Regions from separate parts of the Nocardiopsis valliformis DSM 45023 genome, predicted to be linked through region 2. Evidence: riboswitches for the same ligand, from Rfam matches in the RefSeq annotation. Region 2 holds a riboswitch; each other region holds the start of a gene.
The links. A riboswitch is a leader RNA that binds a small molecule or an ion and turns the genes downstream of it on or off. The one in region 2 is predicted to bind thiamine pyrophosphate.
Positions count from the first base shown of each region.

Region 1: linked by a shared signal. The riboswitch ahead of thiD (bifunctional hydroxymethylpyrimidine kinase/phosphomethylpyrimidine kinase) and the one ahead of tenA (thiaminase II) in region 2 are both predicted to bind thiamine pyrophosphate.
Region 3: linked by a shared signal. The riboswitch ahead of D457_RS0116180 (FAD-dependent oxidoreductase) and the one ahead of tenA (thiaminase II) in region 2 are both predicted to bind thiamine pyrophosphate.
Region 4: linked by a shared signal. The riboswitch ahead of D457_RS0111300 (ECF transporter S component) and the one ahead of tenA (thiaminase II) in region 2 are both predicted to bind thiamine pyrophosphate.

Region 1 covers NZ_ANAZ01000004.1:9,773-11,966, reverse strand. The annotation lists gene D457_RS0104750 (DUF368 domain-containing protein) at 49-975, shown strand; TPP riboswitch at 1,055-1,155, shown strand; gene thiD (bifunctional hydroxymethylpyrimidine kinase/phosphomethylpyrimidine kinase) at 1,144-1,947, shown strand; gene D457_RS0104740 (alanine/glycine:cation symporter family protein) at 2,141-2,194, opposite strand, start outside.
Region 2 covers NZ_ANAZ01000040.1:1,216-3,409, reverse strand. The annotation lists gene D457_RS0126885 (NAD(P)/FAD-dependent oxidoreductase) at 1-310, opposite strand, end outside; gene tenA (thiaminase II) at 390-1,043, opposite strand; TPP riboswitch at 1,033-1,134, opposite strand; partial or broken gene D457_RS0126875 (NADPH-dependent F420 reductase) at 1,905-2,194, shown strand, end outside.
Region 3 covers NZ_ANAZ01000014.1:211,120-213,313, forward strand. The annotation lists gene D457_RS0116180 (FAD-dependent oxidoreductase) at 1-1,212, opposite strand, end outside; TPP riboswitch at 1,211-1,321, opposite strand; gene D457_RS0116185 (Rv2175c family DNA-binding protein) at 1,442-1,801, shown strand; gene thiE (thiamine phosphate synthase) at 1,883-2,194, shown strand, end outside.
Region 4 covers NZ_ANAZ01000010.1:121,617-123,810, forward strand. The annotation lists gene D457_RS0111295 (glycoside hydrolase family 19 protein) at 1-787, shown strand, start outside; TPP riboswitch at 895-1,002, shown strand; gene D457_RS0111300 (ECF transporter S component) at 1,085-1,729, shown strand; gene D457_RS32345 (ABC transporter ATP-binding protein) at 1,733-2,194, shown strand, end outside.

The DNA.
Region 1 (2,194 bases), on a different contig from region 2:
GAGGACGGCGCCCTCTCCCGGGGCTCCCCCGGGGCCGCGCCCGACAACATGGCCAAGTCAGTAGGCTCCTACATCTTCAACGCGGTGCGCGGCGGGGCCGTCGGCACCTCCGAGGCGCTGCCCGGTATCAGCGGCGGCACGGTCGCTCTGATCGTCGGCCTCTACGACAAGCTCATCGGCGGCGCGGGCCACGTGGTCAGCGGGATCAAGCGCTACGTCACCGACGTACCACGGGGTCGCGGCAAGGACCGGGCCATGGAGCAGTTCCGCCAGGTGGACTGGCCGGTTCTGGTCCCCGCGCTCATCGGTATGGCCGTGGCCCTGGTGATGGCGCTCCTGCTCATCGCTCCGCTGGTCGAGGAGTACACCCAGTACGCCTACGCCGTCTTCTTCGGCCTCGTACTCGCCTGCCTGTGGATCCCCTACACCGGTGCGGGGCGCACCTGGCGCGCGGGACACTACCTGCTGGCCCTGGCCTTCGCCGCCCTGACCTTCTTCCTCACCGGCCTTCCCGGCGCCGACCTGCCCACCCACCCGGCAGTGGTCTTCCTGGTGGCCTCGGTGGCCATCTGCGCCCTGGTCCTGCCTGGCATGTCGGGTTCCTTCATCCTGCTGACCGTCGGCCTGTACACGCCGACCAAGGACGCGGTAGCGAGCCTGGACTTCGTCTACCTGGGCACCTTCGCCCTCGGCATGATCACGGGCCTGGCCGTCTTCGTGAAGATCCTCCAGTACCTGCTGGAGAACTTCCACCACATGACCCTGGTGGTCCTCACCGGACTGATGGCGGGGTCCCTGCGTGCCCTGTGGCCCTGGCAGAACGAGGAGCGGGAAATCCTCGCGCCCACCGACGTACCGGTGACGGTGACCCTGATGGTGGTCGGCTTCGCCGTCGTCGTCGCCGCGATCGTGTGGGAGCGACGCAAGCGGCTCCAGAGCGAGGACGCGGCCGTGCCGCACAGCACCTCCGTCTAGGGAGGACGCTGCGACCCGGAAGACCGTCCGTTACAGTCGAAAACACCACAAACGAACACCGAGGCCGGGGCCGTGAGGCCCCGGCGGCGCGGGGTGCCGGAGAGAGTTCTCCCGGCTGAGAGCACACCCGTCGAACCTGCCCTAGTTCGTACTAGCGAAGGAACGCCAATGAGCGCGTACAACGTCGTGTCCATCGCCGGCAGCGACCCCAGCGGGGGCGCCGGCATCCAGGCCGACCTGAAGTCGTTCTCCGCGCACGGGGTCTTCGGGATGACCGTGGTGACGGCGTTGACCGCCCAGTCCACCCGCGGGGTCACCGGGGTGCACGGGGTTCCCGCCTCGTTCGTCACCGACCAGATGGACACCCTGTTCACCGACGCGACCGTGCACGCGGTCAAGGTGGGGATGCTGTCCACCTCCGAGGTCACCGAGGCGGTCGCGGCCGCCGTGGACCGCTACGAGCTGCCGAACGTGGTCGTGGACCCGGTGATGGTGGCCAAGAGCGGCGACCGGCTGCTACAGAGCTCAGCGATTGAGGCCCTGCGCACCGAGCTGGTGCCGCGCGCGGACCTGATCACCCCGAACCTGCCCGAGGCCGCCGACCTGCTCGGCACGGCCGAGGCCACCAGCCTCAAGGAGATGCGCGACCAGGCCGAACGCCTCCTGGAACTGGGCCCGCGCCGGGTCCTGTTGAAGGGCGGGCACCTGCCGGGCGAGGAGAGCGTGGACCTGCTGGTGGACGGGGAGTCGGAGCCGGTGGAGTTCCGCGCCGGGCGGGTGGACACCCGCAACACCCACGGCACCGGCTGCACCCTGTCCTCATCGATCGCCGCTCTGCTCCCACAGCGACCGGACACGGTCACCGCGGTGGCGGACGCCAAGGCCTACCTCACCGAGGCCCTGCGCCGCGCGGACGACATCGACGCGGGCGGCGGCCAGGGCCCTGTTCACCATTTCCACCTTTGGTGGTAAGGCGGATTCAACTGGTTGTCGCAACACCCCTTTCAGCCGTGATCTTGCTACCAGGGGCGATTTCGGCGCCTTGGGTTCCAGTGGCTCCGGGCTTCTGGTAGCAAGATCACCGGGGATAGGGGCAGAGAAAGGGGACCGGCCCGACCGGCCGGTCCCCCTCCTCATCCACCCCGTGAACGGACAGACGTGTGGCTTAACCTCGTACGTCGTCCATCATGACGTCCGGGTTCCGCCAGTCCGGATGAGC
Region 2 (2,194 bases):
AAGGGGAGGGGGCCAGCCTGAGCAGCCCCCGGTCGGTGCGCACGGCCATCCCCTTGGGGAAGGCCGCAAGGTCCAGCGCCTCCAGGTCCAGACGACGGCGCACGGCGGGATAGCCGGTGTTGAGGACCTGGAATCCGCGGTCCAGGACATAGCCGTCCGCCACGGTGCCGCCGACCCGGCCGCCCACTCTGTCCTCAGCCTCCAGGACAGCCACGTCCAGCCCCGCGCCCGCGAGGTCGGCCGCCGCCACCAGGCCGGCCGGCCCCGCCCCCACGATCACGACGTCACAGTTGCGCGGTAGCTCGGTCATCGCACCAGCCTACGCAAGCGGTTCCCGCCCGCCGGGCCGAATCGCCCGGGCACCGAGGGTCGGCCGGCGCCGCCCCCGGTCATCGCGGCCAGGCCTCCCGGCGCCAGGCGGCGTCCCAGAACATCCACTCGTAGTTCGTGGCCCGCACGAACGCCTCGCGCATCCGCGCCACCGTCGCCTCACCCGCACCCTCGGCGAGCCGGTCGGCGATCGCCTTGACCTGTTCGGTGGACCTGGCGAACTCCTCGTCGCCGTAGGTGGCGATCCACTCGCCGTAGGGGTGCTCGGCGAGGTCCCCGGCCTTGGCCATGAGCCGCTCCCCGACGTCGGTGTAGACCCAGAAGCAGGGCAGCACCCCGGCCACCAGTTCGGGGTAGCCCTGGGTGTGCGCGATCGAGAGCACGTAGGAGGTGTAGGCGGTGCAGGTCGGTGAGGGCCGAACGTCCTCCCCGATACTGCCCACGCTGCCCTCGTGCAGCGAACTCTCCACCATGATCGCGCCGTGCGCCGCCTTGGCGAAGAACGCGATCTCGTCGCTGGTCTCGGCCTTGGCCGCCGCCGAGGCCAGAGCGCGCGCGTATCCGCGCAGGTAGAGGGCGTCCTGGATCATGTAGTAGTCGAACCGTTCCCGGCTCAGACTCCCGTCCCCGATCCCTTGGACGAACGGCAGGACATCAATGGCGTCTCGTGTCGACGCGGTCTCCTCCCATACCCGGGCACAGAAACCAGTCATCAGGCGATCCCTTCGCTAGCACGATCCAGAGCAGGTTCGACGGGTGTGATCTCAGCCCCGGCCGTTCGCCGGGGCACCCCGTGCCTGCGCCGGACCCTACCGGCTCCGCTCCGGCGCAAGGAGTTCGGGGCGAGTCCGGCCTCCCCCCCCCGGCCCCAGGGACTACCCCGCAGGCGCAGGGACGAGGACCACCCCGGGCCGGTCGAGGGCGTCGATGCCGGACTACCCCCGCAGACGCGGAGACGGGCAGCACCTGCCGGACCACCCCGGTCACCAGGGGACTATCCCCGCAGGCGCGGGTGTCCAGCGTCATGGGACTTGATCTGAGAAAGGTCTTTGACCAGCAGCGGATCATCTGTTCCGGCGCGGTCATGATGAGAGTCCGACAATCGGTCAGCTCTTTTTCGCTGCCCGTCCCGAACATGAATCGTTCGCAAGAGCCGCTTCTGCTCGCGGTAACCAGCACGACCAAAGGGCCTCGCGTAACTTCCGCGCGGCCGGGTCAGTGAGGGGACCCCGTCCACGGCGCCGTCCCCGCGGGCCTGGGCCAGCCAAGATGAGGAAGGCGGCGGCGCTGTGCCGGTACTTGTCGCGAGTGGACGCACCCAGGCCGGTGGTCGAAGCCAGTTGGTCGGTGAGGGAGGCGAGCTCGCCCGCCAGATCCTGAGAGAGGTCGTAAGTGTGCCGCGGCCGCCCGGTCCGTGTGTTTCCAGAAGTCCATGGTCACCTGCTTCCTTTCGGACACGCCTCACCCACCGCTGATTTGCCCCTGACACGGGTGTCAGGTTCTAACGTGGCCAGGCGCTCCGTGCGCCAACGTGCGCACGGACGCCGGACGGCCACCACGAGGAAGAGGAGCAGACGATGTCGTCTCTGGGGATTATCGGAAGCGGGAACATCGGAACCGCGATCGCGCGGCTGGCGGTCGCGGCGGACATCGACGTGGTGATCGCCAACTCACGGGGTCCGCAGAGCCTGACCGGTCTGGTCGAAGAGCTGGGGCAGCACGCCACCGCCGCCACCGTGGAGGAGGCCGCCCGTGCGGGGGAGGCGACCGTGCTCAGCATCCCGCTGACCGCCTACAGCGCTCTACCCGAAGGACTGCTGCGCGGGCGGACGGTGCTGGACACCGGCAACTACTATCCCTTCCG
Region 3 (2,194 bases), on a different contig from region 2:
GTCGGCGGCGAACCGGCGCGCGTACGGGGGAAGCGCGCCGGTGACCAGGGCCTCGGCCATGACCTCGCCGGTCACCGGGGCGAGCAGCACCCCGTGCCGGAAGTGCCCGGCGGCCAGGTGCAGGCCGGGAACCCGGGTGGGCCCCAGCAGGGGTTCGTTGTCGGGCGAGCCCGGCCGCAGCCCCACACAGGTCTCGGTGATCTCCAGCTCGCTCACCCCCGGGACGAGTTCGCGCGCGTCCCGAAGGACCTGCCAGAGCCCGCCCACGGTCAGGGAGGTGTCGTGGCCCAGCTCTTCCTGGGTCGCGCCCACGATCACCTCGCCGTCGCCCCGGGGCACCAGGTACACCGGGAAGCCGCGGACCAGGCCGCGTACGGTGCGGTTGACCAGCGAGGGTTCCCCGGCCGGGACCCGAGCGCGCAGCAGCTGTCCCTTGACCGGGCGCAGCGGTGGCACCACCGGCTCGGGTACCTTGACGCGGTCGCCCCAGCAGCCCGCGGCCAGGACGACCTGATCGGCGGGGAGAATAAAAGGTACTGCGCCGTAGGCGTCCGTTGAGGGTGGTGGCGGGTCGGCCAGGCGCACGCCCAGCCGGGCGCCGTCGGGGCCGGGGGAGGTGACCTCCTCGGCGTGTCCGGCGATCTCGCGCACCCCCGCCTGCTCACCGGCCTGGGCCAGCGCCAGCAGCAGCCTGCGCGGGTCCACGGAGTGGTCCTCGGGGGCCAGTACCCCGCCGCGCACACCCGGGGCGAGTGTGGGCTCCAGGCGTCGGCACTCGCGGCTGGTGAGTCGTTCGGTGGCGATGCCCAGGCGCTGTTGGAGGGCGTGCAGGTCGGTCAGGACCGCCAGGTCGTCGCGGTCGAAGGCGACCAGCAGTGTCCCGGTGCGCCGGTGGCCGACGTCGACACCGCTGGCTTCCTGGAGTTCGGTGACGAAGTCGTCGTACAGGCGTGCGGAGCGCACGCCGAACTCCATCAGCTCCTCCTCCCCGAACACCGCTTCGGTGGCGGGGGTGAGCATGCCAGCCGCGACGGTCGAGGAGGCGCGGGCGTCGGAGGGCTCGGTGACCGGGTCGGGTTCGACCAGGGTGACGGCCAGGCTGCGCTGTGCGGCCCGCCAGGCGGTGACCCGCCCGATGACTCCGCCGCCGATCACCACGACGGTATTGGTAGGACGAATCTGTTCGTGAGAAGGAACTTCGAAGGTGCGCATGGCGCCGTATTCCACTCCCTTCGCCGGCATGACCCGGATCAGGTTCGTGCGGTCGGAAGCGGTGAGCCTCCCTCTCAGCCGGGTCCACCCGGCTCCCGCGGGACGTGTCTGTTCAGCCTCCATCCTAGGGGAGGACGTCCAGCGGGGAGTGGTGGGGATCTCCGAGACGGACGCCTCCCACGCCGCCCGATGGTCTCCGGGAAGCGGCAGGGTGTGGCAGATTGGTGAGGTGACACAAAGCGATCGTGAACTCGACGAACTCGTCGGCGAATGGCTGACCCTGCGCGAGGCGGCCAGGCCGCTGGGCGTGAGCCCCAACCGGATCAAGACCTACATCCGTGAGAACCGCCTGATGGGCGTGGTCCGCGCCGGTGAGCTCTCCATCCCCGCTGCCTTCCTGGACGGCGATGACCTGGTCAAGGGCCTGCCGGGCACCATTGTGCTGCTCACCGACGCCGGTTTCTCCACCGAGGAGGCCCTGCGCTGGCTGTTCACCCCGGACGACACCCTGCCGGGCACGCCGATCCAGGCCATGCGCGAGAACCGGGGCACCGAGGTGCGCCGCCGGGCCCAGAGTATGGCTTTCTAGTCGTACGGAGCACGGCGTTCCAGCGACTTGCCGTGGAGACTGCCCTAGGCCGCTGGTGCTCCAGGGCCTAGGGTGGATGGTGTGAGGACCAGCCACGGAACCAGCCTGCGCAAGCGCCTGGACACATCCCTTCTGTACCTGTGCACCGACGCCCGGACCGAGCGCGGTGATCTCGCGGAGTTCGCGGACGCCGCCCTGGCTGGGGGAGTGGACATCATCCAGCTCCGGGACAAGGGCCTGGAGGCCCGCCAGGAGCTGGCCGCGCTCGAGACCATGCGGGAGGCGTGCGAGCGCTACGGGGCCATGCTCGCGGTCAACGACCGCGCCGACATCGCCCGCGCGGTGCGCGCCGACGTCCTGCACCTGGGCCAGCGCGACCTGCCGGTGCCGATG
Region 4 (2,194 bases), on a different contig from region 2:
CGCCTGGAACCCTGACACCGTCTACACCGGCGGCGGCCAGGCCTCTTACGAGGGCCGCAACTACACCGCCCAGTGGTGGACGCGGAACGAGCGCCCCGGCGCCTCGGACGTCTGGGCCGACCAGGGCCCCTGCGGCACCGACGGAGGCGGCGAGCAGCCGGGGCCGAGCGACTTCCTCGTCAGCGAGGCCCAGTTCAACCAGATGTTCCCGCACCGGAACCCCTTCTACACGTACAGCGGACTCGTCGACGCCCTGAGCTCCTACCCGGGCTTCACCAATACCGGCAGCGTCGAGGTGCAGCGGCGTGAGGCCGCCGCGTTCCTGGCCAACGTCAGCCACGAGACCGGCGGGCTGGTGTACATCAGGGAGATCAACGAGGACAACTACCCGCACTACTGCGACTGGAGCCAGCCCTTCGGCTGTCCGGCCGGCCAGGACGCCTACTACGGCAAGGGCCCGATCCAGCTGAGCTGGAACTACAACTACAAGGCCGCCGGTGACGCCCTCGGCGTCGACCTGCTGAACAACCCCTACCTGGTCGAGCAGGACTCGGCCATCGCCTGGCGGACCGGTCTCTGGTTCTGGAACACCCAGTCCGGCGCCGGGACGATGTCGGGGCACACCGCCATCGTCGACGGCCACGGCTTCGGCGAGACGATCCGCTCCATCAACGGCTCGATCGAGTGCAACGGCGGCAATCCCGGTCAGGTCCAGAGCCGCATCAACACGTTCACGCAGTTCACCCAGATCCTCGGCACCACCACGGGATCGAACCTGAGCTGCTGACCCGCTGCCGCCCGCGCGCACGTCACTGGGCGGAACCTCCAAGTAAGAACAAGGAGGGCTGTGGGTTGAAAACATCCCACAGCCCTCCTTGTTGCCTCATAATGGAGTGATTCCGACAGGGGAGCGCGTGAGCGCTGAGAGTGCGGCACCCGGCCGCAGACCCTTACACACCTGATCTGGGTCATGCCAGCGAAGGAAGTCGTAGGAAACCGTCATCGTGCGCGCGTCCCCGTGCGCACAGGTGGCGCTCTTGGCCACATGGGCCCTCGTCACCTCCGACGAAGGGACTTGACCAGCATGAGTACCGAAAGCGGTCGCGAGACCGACCCCGAACAGACCGGCACCGAGCGGATCGGGTTCGTCCAGGGCGTCCAGGCCGGACTGCGGAGCTGGCGCACCGTAGACATCGTCGTGGCCGCCGTGATCGGCGTCGCCGTGGGCGTCGTCTTCTGGCTGTGGAACATCGTCTGGTCGGTCACCACACCGCTGTTCGTCGCCTTCCCGCCCGGGCAGGCCGTCGTCTACGGCATGTGGCTGATCTCGGGCGTGCTCGGCGGCCTCATCATCCGCAAGCCCGGGGCCGCCCTGCTCACCTCGATCGCGGCCGCCTCGGTCTCCGCGGTCCTGGGCACCCAGTGGGGCATGCAGGTCATCCTGGACGGTGCCCTTCAGGGCATCCTGCCCGAGCTGGTCTTCCTCGCCTTCGCCTACAAGCGCTGGAACATGGGCGTGGCCGTGCTCGCGGCCGCTGTCGCCGGTCTGTCCCCGGCCCTGCGCGACAACATCGTCTACAACGTCACCTGGCCGCTGCACTACCAGCTGACCTACGGGGTGATCGTGGTGATCAGCGCCGCGCTCATCGCCGGTGTGGGCGCGCGCCTGCTCACCACCGCGCTGGCCAAGTCCGGCGCACTGGCCCCCTTCCCGTCGGCCAAGGGCTGACACGTGGCCGCACCGAACGCACGCGGCGGGAGCAGCGCGAGCCCGGGGAGCGGAGTGCGGGTGGAGCTGTCCGGCTGGGGTTGGAAGCACTCCGGCCGCGACACCCACGCTCTGCGCGGGGTGGACCTGACCATCGAACCCGGGGAGCGGGTGCTGCTGCTCGGCGCCTCGGGCGCGGGCAAGTCCACCCTGCTGCACTCCCTGGCCGGGCTCACCGGTGAGGACGCCGCCATCAGCGGCGATCACGAGGGCTCGCTGCTAGTGGACGGTGAGCCCGCGAACCGGAGCCGGGGCGGGGTCGGGCTGGTCAGCCAGGACCCCGAGACCCAGCTCGTGATGGCCCGGGCCGGGGACGACGTCGCCTTCGGCCTGGAGAACCTGGGTGTGGACCCGGAGCTGATCTGGCCGCGGGTCGAGGCGTCCCTGGACGAGGTCGGTTTCCCCTACGGGCTCCGGCACTCCACC